Regions from separate parts of the Glutamicibacter sp. BW77 genome, predicted to be linked through region 1. Evidence: riboswitches for the same ligand, from Rfam matches in the RefSeq annotation. Region 1 holds a riboswitch; each other region holds the start of a gene.
What was found. Region 1 has a riboswitch for S-adenosylmethionine ahead of CIK74_RS12460 (aminotransferase class I/II-fold pyridoxal phosphate-dependent enzyme). Riboswitches for the same ligand answer to the same signal wherever they lie in the genome.
Positions count from the first base shown of each region.

Region 2: linked by a shared signal. The riboswitch ahead of CIK74_RS00425 (hypothetical protein) and the one ahead of CIK74_RS12460 (aminotransferase class I/II-fold pyridoxal phosphate-dependent enzyme) in region 1 are both predicted to bind S-adenosylmethionine.
Region 3: linked by a shared signal. The riboswitch ahead of CIK74_RS09225 (hypothetical protein) and the one ahead of CIK74_RS12460 (aminotransferase class I/II-fold pyridoxal phosphate-dependent enzyme) in region 1 are both predicted to bind S-adenosylmethionine.

Region 1 covers NZ_NRGT01000073.1:21,747-27,567, reverse strand. The annotation lists gene CIK74_RS12470 (HNH endonuclease signature motif containing protein) at 1-615, opposite strand, end outside; gene CIK74_RS12465 (cystathionine gamma-synthase) at 675-1,874, opposite strand; gene CIK74_RS12460 (aminotransferase class I/II-fold pyridoxal phosphate-dependent enzyme) at 1,874-3,175, opposite strand; SAM riboswitch class I at 3,264-3,354, opposite strand; gene CIK74_RS12455 (LysR family transcriptional regulator) at 3,587-4,528, opposite strand; gene CIK74_RS12450 (DUF1852 domain-containing protein) at 4,651-5,643, shown strand; gene CIK74_RS12445 (methionine synthase) at 5,675-5,821, shown strand, end outside.
Region 2 covers NZ_NRGT01000006.1:52,612-58,432, reverse strand. The annotation lists gene CIK74_RS00440 (DEAD/DEAH box helicase) at 1-1,018, opposite strand, end outside; gene CIK74_RS00435 (LOG family protein) at 1,106-2,284, shown strand; gene CIK74_RS00430 (VIT1/CCC1 transporter family protein) at 2,337-3,440, opposite strand; gene CIK74_RS00425 (hypothetical protein) at 3,504-3,770, opposite strand; SAM riboswitch class IV at 3,788-3,900, opposite strand; gene CIK74_RS00420 (DinB family protein) at 4,002-4,601, opposite strand; gene CIK74_RS00415 (helix-turn-helix domain-containing protein) at 4,813-5,376, shown strand; gene CIK74_RS00410 (hypothetical protein) at 5,513-5,821, shown strand, end outside.
Region 3 covers NZ_NRGT01000057.1:189,946-195,766, reverse strand. The annotation lists gene CIK74_RS09240 (sarcosine oxidase subunit alpha family protein) at 1-181, shown strand, start outside; gene soxG (sarcosine oxidase subunit gamma family protein) at 174-794, shown strand; gene purU (formyltetrahydrofolate deformylase) at 922-1,782, shown strand; gene CIK74_RS09225 (hypothetical protein) at 1,871-2,383, opposite strand; SAM riboswitch class IV at 2,394-2,509, opposite strand; gene CIK74_RS09220 (GDSL-type esterase/lipase family protein) at 2,823-3,740, shown strand; gene CIK74_RS09215 (universal stress protein) at 3,952-4,443, shown strand; gene CIK74_RS09210 (mycothione reductase) at 4,505-5,821, shown strand, end outside.

The sequences.
Region 1 (5,821 bases):
CGCGGTCTCCGGCTCGTTTTTGATGAAGTGAACCGCGTCGGCCTGTAATTTTGTCTTCGCCGCTTCGCGCACGTGGTCCTGGCCTAAGTCATTACGCACGGCATGGATCTTCTTTGAGGCGGCCACGACCAGCCGCGGGTCCGTGTTCGCGTCGGTAAACTGCTTGGCGAGTTCAGGCAGCCATGGTGCGGTGAGTTGGCCGGCATCGTTGACCCCGGCGATCAGGCAATCGGCCTGCACCAAGCGATCCCGTGCGGTAGACAACGGGATACCCAACCAGCCATGCAAGAGGTCCGCGGTGTGCCTAAAGTGTGTGCGTCCGCTGGTGGTGCGCCCCACGGTGGCGTCCACATCCTGCGCGGTGGGTTTCGGGCCCGCGTCGCTGATCGTTTGGAGAGACTCTTGGTCGAGTTTGTGTGCACCGGTGCGGCGTGCCGCTTCGGCGGCGTGAATCTGTGCGCGGGTGAGCTGTTGCCCGAGGTGTTCGGTGAGCATCGCAAAGTAGGCGGCGTGCCCAGCGGGAAGATCTGGCTGGGCGAGCGCTGCCGTGGCGGAGGCGACCAAGCTGGCTGCCTCCGCCAGCTGCCTCAAGGCTGCGTTCATGGATGCTGTCATGAACACAGCATGGTGCCTTCGCGCAATGTTGGGGTTGTGCTGCTGACGAATGTGGATAACTAGGCGGAAGCCATGGCGGGGCGTGGGACGTTCATGACAGCGGAGCGTGCGGCGGCCAGCCCGGCGGTGAGATCGTTGATGAGGTCCTCCGGTTCCTCGATGCCCACCGAAAGGCGGACCAGGTTGGCCGGGATTTCCAGCTCGGTGCCGATCAGTGAGGCGTGGGTCATTTCGCGCGGGTAGCAGACCAGGGATTCGACGCCGCCCAGAGAGACCGAGAGCTGGAAGTACTCCATGGATTCGGCGAAGGCGCGGGCCGCTGCTTCATTGGTGAGTTGCAGCGAGACGATGCCTCCAAAACCACGCTGCTGGCGCTTGGCCAGCTCGTGGCCGGGGTGGCTTTCCAGCCCCGGGTAGTAGACCCGGGTGACCTCGGGCTGCGCATCGAGCCAGCGGGCCAGCTTGTCCGCCGAAGCGCAGTGGCGTTCCATGCGCAGGCCCAAGGTCTTCAAGCCGCGGGCTGCCAGGTAGGAATCCTGCGGTCCGGCCACCGCGCCGCCGGCGAACTGCTGGTAGCCGACGGCTTCGGACAGCGTTTGGCCACGGAAATGGTGATCGGCCACGATGACGGCCCCGCCGAGCACATCGGAGTGCCCGCCGATGTACTTGGTGGTGGAATGGACCACCGCGTGGGCGCCGAAATCCAGCGGCCGCTGCAGGTACGGGGTGGCGAAGGTGTTGTCCACCACCAGCAGGGCGCCGTGCTCGCGGGCGATGGCTGCCCAGCCGGCCAGGTCGGCGATGCCCAGCAGCGGGTTGGACGGGGTCTCCACCCAGAGCAGCGCGGTGTTCGGGCGCACCGCGGCGCGCACCGAATCCAGGCTGGTGATGTCCACCGCGGAAGAGGTGATCCCCCATTTGCCGTGCAGCTTGGAGATCAGCCGGTTGGTGCCGCCGTAGCCGTCGGCGCCCAGGATGATGTGGTCGCCCGGTTCCAGCACTGCGCGCAGCAGCGCGTCTTCGGCGGCGATGCCCGAGGCGAAGGCGAATCCGGCGGTCCCGCCTTCCAGTGCGGTGAGCTGCTCTTGGAATCCGTCGCGGGTGGGGTTCGAGCCGCGGGAGTATTCATGCCCGGAACGCAGCACGTTGATGCCGTCCTGGATGAAGGTGCTGGTCTGGTAGATCGGGGGCACGACCGCCCCGGTGTGCGGATCCTTGTGCTGGCCGGCGTGCACGGCGAGGGTGTTGAAGCCAGTCATCATGCTCCTTGGGTTTGTGGGGCCAGGGCCTGGTCCAATGCCAGATCCAGTGCCTGGGTGAGGTCGGCGAGCAGGTCGGCGGGGTCTTCCAGACCGACCGACAGGCGCAGGGTGGAGGTGTTCAGGCCGGCGTCGGCCAGCTGCTGCTCCGAGAGCCGGCAGTGCGTCATGGTCGCCGGGTGGGAGACCATGGTGCGGGTGTCCCCCACATTCGCGGCCAGGGAAATCAGCTTGAGCCCATCGATTACCGGGGAAACCAGGGCCGGGTGGGCCAGCTCGATGGCCAGCACGCAGCCGGTGCCCTTGGGCGTGATCTTCTTGGCCAGCTCGTGGCTCGGGTGGCCGGGCAGCGCAGGGTGGTGGATGGCGGCAATGCCCGGATACTCGGCAAGCGCGTCGATCAGCCTGGTGACGCTGCGCTGCACGTGGGCGGCGCGCACCGGCAGCGTCTCGATGCCTGCAAGGATGCCCTGGGCGCTGGCCGGGGCCAGGGTCGGGCCCAGATCGTGCAGGAACTTGGAACGCACCAGCATTGCGTAGGCGGCCGGTCCGTGGCGCTCAAGCAGCGAGGTGTTGTTCAGCCGCACCCGCGGGGCGGCGATCTGCGGCCAGCGGGCGGCATCGGAGAAGTCGAATTTCCCCGAGTCCACCACTACCCCGCCGAGCACCGAGCCGTGACCGGCCAGGCCCTTGGTGGCCGAGTGCACCACGATGTCGGCACCGAGTTCCAGAGGCCGAATATTCAGCGGGGTGGCCAGGGTGTTGTCGACCACCACCGGGATGTTGTGCTCGTGGGCGATCGCCGCGATGGCGGGCAGATCGGCCACGGTGCACAGCGGGTTGGAGACGGACTCCAAGAAGAACGCCCGGGTGTCCGACTCAATGGCAGCGGCCCAGGCGGACGGGTCGGCCTGGTCGACAAAGCTGATGCGGATGCCGAAGTCGGCGAAGGTGTCGGTGAACAGGTCCACGGTGCCGCCGTACAGCGAGGAAGAGGCCACAATGTGCTTGGGTCCCTGGGTCAGGGCCAGCAGGGACAAGGCCACGGCTGCCTGCCCGGTGGCGGTGGCCACCGCGTGGGCCCCGCCTTCCAGGGCGGCCACGCGCTGTTCGAGAATCGAAACGGTGGGGTTGCCGGTGCGCGAGTAGGTGAAGCCGGCCTGGCGCAGGGCGAACTTCTCGATCGCTTCGGCATGCGATGCGAATTGGTAGGCTGCGGAATTGTGCAGCGGCGGCAGCATCGGGCGGAAGTCTCCGCTCGGGCGGTACCCTGCGTGCACCGCGTCGGTTTCCTGGCTCATGGCTCCTCCTCGATTATCTGCGAGGGAGTGCACCGATTGGCATCGTGCGGCGGCACGAAGCACAGTACGCAAAAACGCGTTCGGAACTGCTCCATCGTTCCTGGCATTAGCACCTTTCGGTTTCCCGATGGTTGCTGCGACGTCAACGAGCCAGATCTCTTAGTCGCTCTTGATGGTTTGTTGTTCCTCCATGGTTGGCCATGGGACGCAAACGGTGCAAGCGGTATCGGGCGGCCGGCTTCATACAAGGCCGCCAGGCTTCATATGACTTCTCGTTGTCATGATGACGAGGTGGCCGGCAGCACTTTATGACGCGACCTTTTGAGATGAATCGGCGTGATGTAGAGGTTTTGTTGGAAGTTTGTGACGATGTGCCGGTGCTCGATGACCGGGGGTTACGCTGCTGGCGGCTCAGCCAAGCACTTCTACCCCGAAGCTGGCGACCACCGTTCGCACTTCTTGCAGGTAGCGCTGGGCCTGGTCGGTGAGCGGAATGGCAGCGTGATCAATCCAGCCGATCTCGATGCGCTCCTCGATCGCTAGCGGGATGGCCACGATGGAGGGGTCCAGCTCGTCGCTGATGATGCCGGTGGAGATCGTGTACCCGCCCAAGCCGATCATGAGGTTGAAGATGGTGGCGCGGTCCGAGACCTGGATTTCGCGTTGGCTGGAGCGCGTGGAGAGCACCTCCTCGGCGAAGTAGAAGGAATTATTCGCGCCCTGGTCGAAGGTCAGCCGGGGCAGGTCTTCGAGGTCTTCGAGCGTGACCTGGGTTCGGGTGGCCAGCGGGTTGCTGCGCGAGATGAAAATGTGCGGATCGGCCAGGAACAGCGGGTGGAATACCAGCCGGGACTCGCGCAGCAGCTTGTCGATGACCTTCCGGTTGAAGTCGTTGCGGTACAGGATCCCGATGTCGCTGCGCAGGGTGCGCACGTCCTCGATGATCTGTTCGGTGCGCGTCTCGCGGAGCGAAAACTGGTATTCCTCGGCCCCGCTGGCCTGCACCATCCGAACAAAAGCATCCACCGAAAAGGAGTAGTGCTGGGTGGAGACGCCCAGCAGCCGCCGGGCCGAGGGGCGACCGAGATAGCGATGCTCGAGAAGCTCCACTTGCTCGAGCACCTGCCGGGCGTAGCCGAGGAATTCTGCGCCTTCGGCGGTGAGCGTTACTCCCCTGGCCGAGCGCATCAGCAAGGTGCGCCCGACTCGTGATTCAAGCTCTTTCATCGCTGAGGACATGCTGGGCTGTGCGACGTAAATGAGGTCGGCCGCCGCGGAGATGGACCCCTCGGAGGCGACCGCCACGAAATAACGAAGTTGCTGCAGCGTCAATCCATTTGTTCCCTGAACCATAGCCAGAGTCTATATCAATCCATAGTTATATCGAGTTACCCGATATCAAGAATCACCCTGCATGATTGACGCAACGACTTCCCCTCGGCCTGCCCAGGCCTCCCAAATACAGATTGGCCATCATGGCAGACGCATTAAATTTCAGCATTAACACCACTAAATTCGACGAGAATTACTCCCCTTCGACAAATTCGCGCACCACCACGAACTTCGCCAATTTGGCGCGTGGAGAGCGCCGCGAAGAGAACCTGCGCAATGCCCTGACGATGATCAACCGCCGGTTCAATTCCTTGGCTCACTGGGACAATCCCCAGGGCGACCGCTATTCTCTTGAACTGGAAATCATTTCCGCAAATGTGCATTTTTCTGCCGATAATACCGACCAGCAATTTCCTCTTTTAGAAGTGCTTGAAACCACGATCGTGGATAAACTCACCGGCACTCGAACCCAGGGAATAGTCGGCAATAATTTTTCTTCTTATGTCCGCGATTACGACTTCAGCGTGGTGCTTCCAGCTTCGTGTAATGACAGCGGAGCCCCGGTGCTTCCGGAAGATTTTGGCGATCTCCATGGGCAGCTCTTCCAGCATTTCTTGAACTCACAGGCGTACCGTGAGCGTTTTGCCCAGTTGCCGGTGGTCTGCATCAGCGTCTCGACTTCCAAAACCTATTTCCGCACCGGCAACAGCCATCCAGTGCTCGGTTTGGAATACCAACAGGATGAGAATTCATTGACCGACGCCTACTTCGGAAAAATGGGCTTGAGCGTGCGCTACTTCATGCCACCAGGTGCCGTGGCACCGCTGGCGTTCTACTTCCGTGGCGACCTGCTCAACGACTACACCAATCTGCAGCTGATCAGCCTGATCAGCACCATGGAGACATTCCAGAAGATCTACCGCCCCGAGATCTACAACGCCAATTCGGCAGCGCCTGCTGTGTACCACCCGAGTCTCGGCGCCCAGGACTTCTCCCCTACCCGCGTTTTTTATGACCGCGAAGAGCGAACCCAATTGGGCAAGATCCAAGGCAAGTTCACCGAAGAGCATTTCATCACCCCGAATCGCCAATTGCTCGAATCCTGGGCTGCCAACTGCGCAGTCCCCACCGCCTAATCAATTATCTTAGGAATCCGAAGGACCAATTATGACCAATTCCCTGCTTCCCACCTCTATCGTCGGCTCCCTGCCCAAGCCTTCATGGCTTTCTGAAACCGAGACCCTCTGGTCCCCGTGGAAGCTCGAAGGCGCAGAACTCATCGAGGGCAAGCAGGACGCGATGCGCGCCGCGGTC
Region 2 (5,821 bases), on a different contig from region 1:
CCAACCATATTTGGTCTGGAGCTTCAAGTTCGACGTAAAAACCATGATCAGCGATGGTTCCCGCAGGGGATTCTGCGTTAAGGCTTAAGCTTTGTCCAGCAATGTGTAGCTGGCCAGCAACGTTGAGAGACCGGTCTTCTGTCAGGCTTGCCAGCAGTTCAAACCGAGACTGACGATCAACATTTACAGTGGTCTCGTGGCGGGTGGTAATGAGCTCGATTCCAAGCTCTTGCGCCTCGTTGAGCATTGGCCATAACAAGTTGGAAGCGTACTCGTCTAAAAACAGCCAATCTTCATCGACCTTGAACTGCAGCTGTGTATTGCCCCGGGCCAGGGCTGCAAAGCGAGTAAACCAATGGTGCTGGCCGCGAAGCAAGTTCCAGCCGTAAGTCTTAAAGGCGATGGTGGTCCACCGTAGCTGGCCACGAACCCAGCGACCCTCGGAATTACGCACCATGGGGCGAACGCCTAAGCGGAATCGCTTGTTCCGAGTGGGGTGTGGCACCGAACCGGAGGGCATCCACTGTTGCTGCTGAGAAGTATTTTTAGAGTCAAAAACCATGAACTGCAGGGCCATAGCCACTACAGGATCATTGGGGGAACCTAAAAGTCCCTCGGAAGGTCCTGGCTCCGGTTCCTCAAACCAAGTATTGACCTGAGTCGACCAAGCGGAAGCGGTTCTTTTCGTCTCGGCCATTGAAGGACGTGGTTGGTTCGCAATCTTATTCGCAGTCAGCGCAAGAGCCGCGACATGAGGGCAGACCGATCCTTTGTTACAACTGCAGTCGGTACTTTCCACGGTCCAGCCAGTTGCGCTTCGAACTACGGTGATAGTGGAGACAAACTGCTGGTCATCTTCCAAGATAGTGCCGGAGATGACGCTGCTACTTTCATCAAAAGCGACGTCAACTACCGATTCGTCTTTTTTAGCGAGCTGTTGCCCGAAGAAGAATGGAACGTCGCCCAAGTACGCCAGTAGGTGCCTTGCGTCGATGAGTGGTGGCACAGAATCAGTCATCCTCTCATCGTTTCACGTTCAGCGCGCTGGTGGAAGTTGAGAACCCTAACTGTGAACAATCACCCGTATTCGCGGTAGCTTAGTTACATGTCTCAAGTGTGGCCTTATATCCCCGCCCGTACAGTAAATATCACCACTCTGGTGGAATTCGACAGGCTAGCCGCCGAAGCTCTCGAGACCCAGATGGCACGTGCCAGGAACTGGCGTGTACACCGGGTTGATTTGCAGACAAGAGATTCGCTCCTGGGTACCCTCGATCTAGCCGACTGTCTTTTTATCGATTGTGTGTTCTCCTCCCAGGGGCGTGCTCTGGTTGAAGCTACCGGTGGGCTTTGCATGAGTAGTGGAGTGCAACTGCCTTTTGATATTTCCGAACGCGATTTATATACCCCGTATGAACTGTATTCAGGGATCAAAGAAGTGCCCTATGCGCAGGTACCTGACGCGCAGATATACACCTATTCACAATCTAAACCACCGCTGAAATTTGCTACCGACGACACCGCTATGGCTACCACATTGCATGACCACCATATTGGGCAGGCAATGATAAATGCGGTGTACGACGGAGTTTTCGCCAACACCCCGATGATTGGTGTCATGGGTGGGCATGCGGTACAACGAGGAACCCAAGAATTTGCCGATGCCGTTCAGCTTGGGACCACTCTCACGCGTAAGGGTTACTCGATTGTGACCGGTGGGGGCCCCGGTGCGATGGAAGCAGCTAATGCAGGTGCTTGGCTTGCCGATTATGAGCCCCAAGACATCGTTGCCGCCTTGGATATTTTGGCGCAGGCACCCGACGCTATCCGCCATCGCACTATGTGGGCGCGCGCGGCGGTACGAGTGCGTGAGCAATTTCCTAGCAAGAATCATTCGTTGGGCGTGCCCACCTGGTTCTATGGACATGAGCCACCAAACCTCTTTGCCACACATATTGCCAAGTTCTTCACGAATTCCATTCGCGAAGCGATCTTGCTCGAACAATCAAACGGCGGAATCATAGTGTTGCCAGGCGCTGCCGGGACCGTCCAAGAAATATTCCAAGATGCCTGCGAGAACTATTATGCGACCGGTGCGCGCGTCACCCCTATCGTTTTGGTCGGAGAAAAACATTGGCGCGAAGAACTACCGGTCTGGCCACTGCTCCAAGCGCTGGCAGTTGGCCGGGCCATGGAAGACCGAATTGCGTTGGTAGACACCGTGGACGAAGCGGTCGCATTCATTGAAACCATGACCCCGTTGCGTCGCCGCACACGGTTCTAAAAAAGCTTCTGGCCGCAGCCACCTTGGGCGGCGGCCAGATAGGCAGTGAGCGCTACGCTACCGAGGTTCCAAAGAGCAGACCCAGACAGTACGTAACCGCAGCAGCACCCAAACCAATGGCGAGCTGGCGCATGCCACGTTTTACTGGGGAAGCCCCGGAGAGCAAACCAACGATACCTCCGGTGAGAAGCAACGCAATGCCGACCAAGACCACGGCAACAATCACCGCAGGAAGACCGGAGAGTCCAAAGATATAGGGAAGAATTGGGATGACTGCGCCAGAGGCAAAGAACATAAAGGAAGACATGGCCGCTCCCGGAGCCGAACCAAGTTCCTCATGTTCGCGTTCAAGTTCAGCCGAGCGCACTTCCGGGTGGAGCGAGAACGAGGGGTTGCAGTCACAGGTGAACAGACCCATGCGTTCGGCGGCACGGTGCTCTGCATCCTCATCATTCATTCCTCGGGCCTTATAAATCAAGACCAATTCGTTCGCGTCCAAATCTAGATTCTGAGCCGCAGAGAGTGTGACCTGAGTGGGACGTGATGCGGAGAGCAGCTCGCGCTGGGAACGCACCGAGACGAACTCGCCGGCTGCCATGGACAGCGCACCTGCCAGCAAACCGGCAATACCGGAGAAGAGCACAAACGAAGACGCCACCCCGGTAGCGCCAATACCCATAACCAACGCCAAATTTGAAACGAGACCATCGTTGGCTCCGAAAACTGCTGCGCGGAAGTTGCCAGATAGTCGGGTGCGACCCGCGGTTGCCAAGGCCCGAACAACCTCCTCATGGACCTGTTCATCTGCAGCCATTTGCGGGGCCGCATCTTGATCGGTGGCGTAAGGAGAATTTCCTTCGGCGCGCTGGGCTAGCGCCAGGACAAAGACGGAACCAAAATGGCGGGCCATGAAACGCAACATAGTCCGTCGCAACGAGGGGCGGACCGGGCGGGCGTGTTCGCCTAGTTTTGCACGCCAGTAGTTTTCATGGCGTTCTTCGGCTTCCGCCAGTCCGCGCAGAATCTGGTGTTCTTGCCCGGTGCGTTTTACCGCTAGTTCACGGTAAATCGCACCTTCGGCGACTTCGTCGGCCATATATTTACGCCAACGACGTATTTGTACCTTGGTGGGCTGGGGTGTTGAGCTTTGGGTCATCACGGGGATGAGTCTCCTGAGACAGAGTGGATCTAGCGGGCAGGCTAATGATCCGAGGTAGGTTCAACTGTTCAGTTTAGTGAGCGAAGTGAAAGCTGGGAATTTGGCAAGGCTAAATACGTGGGGGATACCGTGATTATGCCCGGTGACGGCGATAAAAACAGAGAGTTCTTCTCGGGACACATCAAAACTGGGGGTTCGTACGGTACGAGTCAGGGATTCGGCCAGCCGTCGAGGATTGGTGACAAAATAACTAACCCAGAGACCATGCAGTGGAAACTGCACTTGACCGGTTTGCAGATCGATAATCGGAAGAACATTGATACTCATGGCAACACGTACCCTCAAGAGAGCTCTTGCCCGCAGCCGGTCGGCGCACGGACCGCTTCTTCATCCGAACCACCCATGAACCTGGGGTTGGTGCGCGGCCAGTCGGAGCTTGGCGCCGCATCTCGTGAAGCAACATTACGATGCTACACCGACGCCAGCTGCGCCCACGTAGTGCTACGTAATACTAGGTTTACCGGCCCTGCGCTCGCCGAGGACGAACCGCTCAGCGCTCTACTTACGCTGGACTACCTCTTGCGAAAGCTGTTGCAAATGCGAATATTGCTCTTGCCATTGAGCGGAACTGTAACTTGGGAGATTTAGAGCCTGTTCACGAAGGCCGACCTGACCGTCGAGCAGCTCACGAACTATATCAAGCTGTCCGGCGTGCCTGGAGGTCTCCGCGATCATATGCACGATGAGATGTTCTACGGTGCTGTGGCGATGAATGGACCACCAAGGGATGACGGCCGGAGAAGCTAACTCTAAATTATCCAACGCCGCTTCGGCGAAGGCGACGGATTTTCGGTACAGCTCTAGCACGTCTTGAACCGAATAATCTGCCGGAGGCAAAAAATCGATTTGTGAATCCTCACTTTGCAGCAATTCGAGTACATGATCATCGTTAGGGAGTAGCCCCAAGCATTCACCAAAGTAACCATATTCGGTCACAGCTAGGTGGTGCACGATGCCAAGCATATGGGTGCCGGTAGGCGTCATCGGACGGCGGGCCAATTCTTCGCTCAGCGCCTCGCACTTCCAAAGCACGGTGCTACGTGCCTCATTTAAATAGGCGCGAAGCCTTTGGGCGGACGGATCATTGATGGTGTCCATGCGCCGAGTCTAATTTCAGTCGCGTCCAATGGACAGGGCTGAAACGACATTAAGATCGTGAGGTTATCTGAACAGCGACTGCTTAAGTCGGGGCCCGGTTGCATATTGGTAAACTTGCCCAATGTAAGGGTCGGATCAGAATGGTTTGGCCACATCTGTGACCGAGGACCACCAACCCGTGGCGTCTTGGCAACAAAAATGGTGGGAGCTCATGAAAACACTGCCCGTAGAACCCACCGGCGCAGCGATCAATATTGGCGCCCGTTTGCGAGGCGTACGACAAACGCGCCGGCTAACAATCGACCAAGTCGCCGAAATGTCTGGGCTGACTAAAGGTTTCTTGTCTCGGGTCGAACGGGACCTGACAAGCCCATCCGTGTCGACATTGCTCAAGCTCTGCGATGTGTTGGGAATAGAAATTGGCCAACTTTTTTCTGTGCCCGAAACAAAACTAGTCAGGCTTCAAGAAGCACCACGCATTGCCCTAGGTGGTGAGGGAATCACCGAACAACTTGTCACCCCACGCACCGAAACACGTGTGCAAATGATTAGGGCCGAGGTTGCGCCACAGGGTTCGGGTGAAGCCGAACTATATTCGGTGGACTGCAAGGTGGAAGTGCTTCATGTGATTTCTGGCGGATTCACTTTGGTGTTGCCCGAGGACCGTATCGAATTGCACGCAGGAGATACCGTGACTTTTCCGGGCCGCGAGCCACACAGCTGGGAAAATACGACTGATCAGACAGCCGTAGTCACGTGGACTCTCTTACTCTGAATGACAGTGAGCGGTTCGTTCGGGAAAATTTTAGCCACGAGCGGCTGACCGTTTTAGCTAGATAAATTTCAAAGCGTATCCTTGAAATAGTGTCAACAACGTTAATCGACGCCGCTAAATAACCGAAGGGAGCTCCGTGACGGAAAGTGAGCCACGGGCTGAACAGTCGGAACTACGCTCTGCCAATTGGTGGATGTCTGCAATTCTCGGTGTCCTCATTGGTGTGACCATGACGTTGATTCGCACCCAACGTAATTTTTTCATTCTAGGTGCCGCGATTCTTGCCGGCGTAATCTTAGTGTTGGGACTTCGCACTATTTATCGGCGCTCACGCTACCCACAGATGGCTCAGGCTAAAACTTCATGGGTTTATGGGCTTTGGGCCGTGTTGTTGCTGGTGCTTGCTGGCCCGGTACAGCTCATATACGTGGCGGACGAACTCGAC
Region 3 (5,821 bases), on a different contig from region 1:
CTGGGTCACCAGCTCCTACAACTCCCCGGCACTGGGCCGCACCTTTGGCCTGGCGCTAATCAAGAACGGGCGCAATCGCATCGGCGAAGTGCTCAAAACCCCATACGGCGGCCAGCTGGTCGACGTGGTGGTTTCAGAAACCGTCCTCTACGATCCGGAAGGCAGCCGCCGAGATGGCTAAGCACAGTGTTATCGAATCAACCACCGAGCTACGCCGCTCACCGGCAGCGCACCTCGATCAGCTCATGGCCGCGGCCACCGTCACCGGGCAACGCGCCGTCGCATTACGCGAGATTGCTTTCTCCACCCAGATCTCGCTGCGTGCGGTTCCGGGGAGCGCCGGCCATCAAGCTCTGGCACAGGCTACCGGTGTGGGCTTGCCGCAACAGGTCGGTCAAGTGTCCGGAGACGTGTCAGGCACCGCGGTGCTCTGGTTGGGGCCGGACGAATTTTCGGTCTTCAACGCCGCCGGTGAAGATCTGAGCCCCACCTTGGAAGCTGCCTTGGCTGAGCATGAAGGCCAAGTCACCGACCTGTCGGCAAACCGTACGGTGCTCGAGCTCACCGGTCAGGCAGCATCCTTGGTGCTTCGCAAGAGCTGCCCGGCAGACCTACACCCACGCAGTTTTGCGGTCAACCAGGCGATCACCACCACGCTGGCTAACGTGCCCATCCTGCTCTGGCGCACCACCGAAAATGGTTGGTACCTGATGCCACGCGCCTCATTCACCGAGCATGTGGTGCATTGGTTGGTCGACGCAATGAACGAGTTTGCTTCGGAACCGGTAATCTAGCCACAGAACGATCACCACCTACCAAGTTCGCTTGGGAGAATGGCTGCAACCGTTGGGTCGGTCCAAACTGGACCGACCCAATAGTTGCCTGCACTAGGTTTCAAAGACGAACCACGGAAGGACCTTGATGGGCGACCAGATCCGACACATACTGACGTTGCAGTGCCCCGAGGGCATGGGCATCGCACACGATGTCACCGGCTTTTTAGTAGAACACGAACGCACCATCGTTGAACTGAAACAGTATGACGATATGTCCTCCCAACGCCTCTTCATGCGTGTGGACTTCTCCGGGGATGACGTCCCTGGCCTGCTGGAAAAGATGCGCGAAGAATTTGCGCCAATCGCCGCCGAGCGCCAGATGGATTGGCAGCTTCGTGAGCGCGGACAACGCACCAAAGTGCTCATCATGGTCTCTAAATTTGAGCACTGCCTCAACGACCTGTTGCACCGTGCGCACACCGGCTCGCTGCCTATCGACATTGTTGGTGTGGTCTCTAACCACCCTGATCACCGTTCGCTGGTGGAATGGCACAAGGTCCCCTTCCACCACATCCCGGTCACCAAGGACACCAAGCCTGCCGCCGAAGCGAAGCTGGAAGAGATCATCGAGAGGACCGGCACCGAACTGGTGGTGCTCGCGCGCTATATGCAGATCTTCTCCGATAAGCTATCCACCAAGCTTTCGGGACGCACCATTAATATCCACCACTCCTTCCTGCCTTCCTTTAAAGGAGCCAAGCCGTACCACCAGGCCTGGGACCGCGGGGTGAAGACCGTGGGAGCTACGGCGCACTATGTGAACGCAGAGCTCGATGAGGGGCCGATTATCGCCCAGCAGGTCCAAGAGGTGGACCACACTTACACCGCCGAGGACTTGGTGATCGCCGGGCGCGATACCGAGGCCAAGGCGCTGTCCAATGCGGTGAAGTGGCACTGTGAGGGACGGGTGTTCCTCTGGGGCAACCGCACCGTGGTGCTGCGCTAAATACTGTTCAAAATTTGATGCCCGGCGCCAAGTGCCGGGCATCAAGTGTTGGGGTTAACGCCCTACTTAGTTGTTACTGGCCGCGTGATTACTGGTCGCGGCCGGCGCTGAGGAAACACCTCAAGGCTCGGGTTGGACCGACCTTCTGAACCAGATATGGAAAGTCGGCCCACTGTTCGGGGATCAGCTGTTGGCTGTCACAACCCCACAGCCCGCCATCGATATTTAGAGTGCGCAACCGGTCATGCAGCGCGAACTCAGCGGTCAGATCCGACGCAGCTCGCAAGGCGGTGTCCACTGCGTCCGGTAGCAGCGAAAGAATCAAGGCAAATAATTCGGGGTTCATCCCAACTTTTTCCCACCGCTGCGCATAGTCGCGCCAGAGCTCAGGACGCAATGCAGAGGTCCCGTGAAGCAGTCCGCGACTGACACTGTTCAAGCCCATAAACTGGGAAAACTTATTATCGTAGAGCCCCGCCGGAGTGTAGTTGTGCTCTAGTAGCACCGCGGTCCACCGGCGTTCCCAGGCCAGCCTAGAATTTTTGGCTGCCAGCTCGGTTTGTGGCAACCCATACGCGTCAATTAGCTCGGAATGAGACATGGTGGTTCCTTTCATCAACTTGTCCTCGGATGTTCACCGCGGACCGGTTCTTCCCCTGGGGCACCCCACTGATGGAGGAGGGTTGCCGCGTAGTCAGCCAGGTACTTAGGACTACGGCTCTTGAACCTGATAAACAGCATAAACCAGTGCACCGACACTTTAGCTTGACCAATATTTGTCGCATACATAGAACTCGGCATTGACCTTCACCGGCATGAATGTTCGGCGTAGAATATGGCAAACGTAGACACAGGGCTCAACCTGGTTGCGTGTGCGTCATCCGGTGCCGTATTTTGCCCGGTGGTAGCCCTAGATCGTGGGGATCAAGGGCTTCGGGAATTTGCCGTCAAAGTCGTAATCCTATGATGGTGGCCCGGCAGTACGGGCAATTTGCGCGGTGTTCCAGACACAGCGCACGCTGTAAACAGGGGACAATCCAATGAACGGCATCAAGAAGTCCAGATTATTGACGCTTATCACCGCCGGCATCGCCAGTGCCGGCCTTCTGTTGGCAGGCATGGCACCGGCCACGGCACTTGCACCAACCACGCGAAGCAATAGTACCGTGGTGATCAACTACGTAAATTTGGGTGATTCGTATTCTGCCGGCTTTGGCTCGGGATCTATTAAGCCCGGTCCCTTCGACGGTTGTCTGCAAACCACCGGCCCGTCACACGTAACCAATATCGATCAGTTACCTGGCGTCAAACTCACCGCCGATGCGGCCTGCACAGGCTTTAACACTGCACAGATTGCTCAGGTCGCGGCCGGGGTAGCTCCACAACTGGCGGAAGCAGATCTGGTTACCCTCACCTTGGGTGGAAATAATTTGCAGTGGGGTGAAACCGTCGCAGCCTGTGCCAGTGGGAGCACCGCAGAGAAATGCCAGGGGATGCTGAAACTCGGCTACGCGTCCATGCCGGCACTGCGTGCGGATGTGCGATCCACACTCAAACAGATCGATGCGGCCACCGGCGCAAAGATCCTCGTGCTGGGCTATCCGCGGTTGTTCACCAGTTCTCACGGCGACCAGCCATTGATCACGGCCAAGAACGCACGGGCACTGAATAAGTTAGGGGACACGCTTAATCGAACTATCAAGGCTGCCACCAAAGGCACGGATAGCTCCTTCGTTTCGGTGACCGGAGCGTTTATGAACCATGGGGTGGGTGCCACCCAATCCTGGATCAGTTTTAATCTGGCTAACCTTGAAGACCCGTTCAACTTGCACCCAACCACCACCGGTTATCTCAACGGGTACTACCCAGCGGTCAAGCGCCACATTAACCTGAAAAAATTGGCGCATCACGACCGGTATCAGCACAAGCATTCACACTCGCGGCATCATCACGGCTAACTTCGAGCGCGAGCATGTTTGGGTTCCGGATAACTTGCGGGACCCCAACAGCGTGCCTTCCAGCCGGTTTAGCCTAGGCCAGTAAGGGAGCTCAAGACGTTTCTAGAATGTTGCAGACAACGCAGAAACTCCCTGTCATAATGGGTTTAACGGCGAAAGTAAGTCGTGAGTGAAGCCGAAGATCAACTCGGCCTGATCAGTGGGAGTACAGATGACCGAGCGTATTTTTCTCGTTGGTGTTGAGCCTGGACAGTCGCCTTCGGTGCTGGAAGCCGTCATTGGACTGGCTGCGCCTACTGACACAAAAATCATGTGCATCTACGTAGATTCCGGACGTTTTGTCACCGAGCGGCTACCCACCGGAGAAATCATCGCCGACACCACTTTCGACGGCGAAGAACAGATCCCACAGGATTTCTCTCCAGATCTGGCTGCACAACTCACCGCGTCCTTCGAAGGCCACAACGTGCGCTGGGAAGCTCGCAGCGTCGCTGGAGATCCTGCCAAGGCATTGGCTCGTGTTGCCGAGCAGCTCGACGCCCAGCTAATCGCCATTGGCACCCGGCGACCGGGGATACGTAGCCGCATGGAAGAGCTCATGGACGGGTCAATCGCGGTCGCGCTGAGCCACAAACAAAGCCGTCCGGTCCTGGTAGTGCCGCAAAGTCCGCAACTATCTGATATCCCGGCCGAAGCGAAGTAACCTAGCTTCGCTTCGAGGCGAAAACTCGGTCCAGCCTCTCGCGCTGAATTACGATGAGTCCATGACTTCGCACAACGTAGATCTCGCTATTATTGGCTCGGGTTCGGGCAACTCGCTAATTACCAATTACTGGGATGACAAGAAGGTGGCTATCGCCGAAGGCTCAACCTTCGGCGGGACCTGCCTGAACGTTGGGTGTATCCCGACGAAGATGTTTGTTCGCCCGGCCCATCTGGCGCGCGGTGTGGAGGAGGCTGCACGTCTCGGCGTGAAAATGTCGGTAGAGAATGTTGACTGGCCAGCCATGCGTGATCGAATCTTTGGCCGAATTGACGCGATCTCCTCCGGCGGTGAGGACTACCGCGAACGGTTAGAAAACGTCGAACTCATCTCCCAGTACGTCACCTTAGGGCAAGACAATACGCTGACCGCTCAGGATGGCACGACGATCTCCGCCAAACAGCTCGTCATTGCCGCCGGCTCCCGCCCCAGCATGCCCAATATCGAAGGTATCGAACTTGACGCGGTGCACACCTCCGATAGCGTCATGCGTCTGGACAAACTGCCAGAGTCTTTGGTGATTATCGGTGGCGGTTACATTGCTTGCGAGTTTGCCGCCATGTTCTCCGGACTCGGCACCAAGGTCACCCAGCTGGTGCGCTCCGGAGCGTTGATGCGCCAGCTAGACACCGAAATTTCCGACGCCTACAACAAGGAAGCCGCCGCTCACTGGACGGTTCGTTATCACACCGAGGCGAAGGCTCTTCGTCAGGCAGATTCCGGTCTGGATGTGGTTTTGGGAGATGAAACATTGAGCGCCGACGCGGTACTGGTCGCTATTGGGCGAATCCCTAACACCGACAAAATTGGTGCCGAAAAAGCCGGGCTGGACCTCCACCAAGACGGGCGACTCAAAGTCGACGAATACCAGCGGGTGCTACGCGCAGGTAAACCCGTCACCGGTCTCTACGCACTCGGTGACATTAGCTCCGCGGCGCAGCTGAAGCATGTGGCCAACTACGAGGCACGCCTGGTTGCCTACAACCTAGAACACCCAGAATCCTTGCGTAAAAACTCGAACAGAGCGGTACCGGCTGCGGTGTTCACTCACCCGGAGATCGCAATCATTGGGCTCACCGAAGAGGAAGCACGTGAACAGCTTGGCGCGGAAAACCTCACGGTGAAGACGCAGAAGTTCGGAGATACTGCCTACGGTTGGGCAATGGAAGAACAGACCGGATTGTTCAAGGTGTTGGCTGACAAGCGCACCGGCAAGCTGGTCGGTGCCCACGCGATGGGCCCGGAATCTTCAAACCTGATCCAGCCGGTCATCATGGCGATGAATCTGGATATTGATGCACATACCGCGGCCACCGGT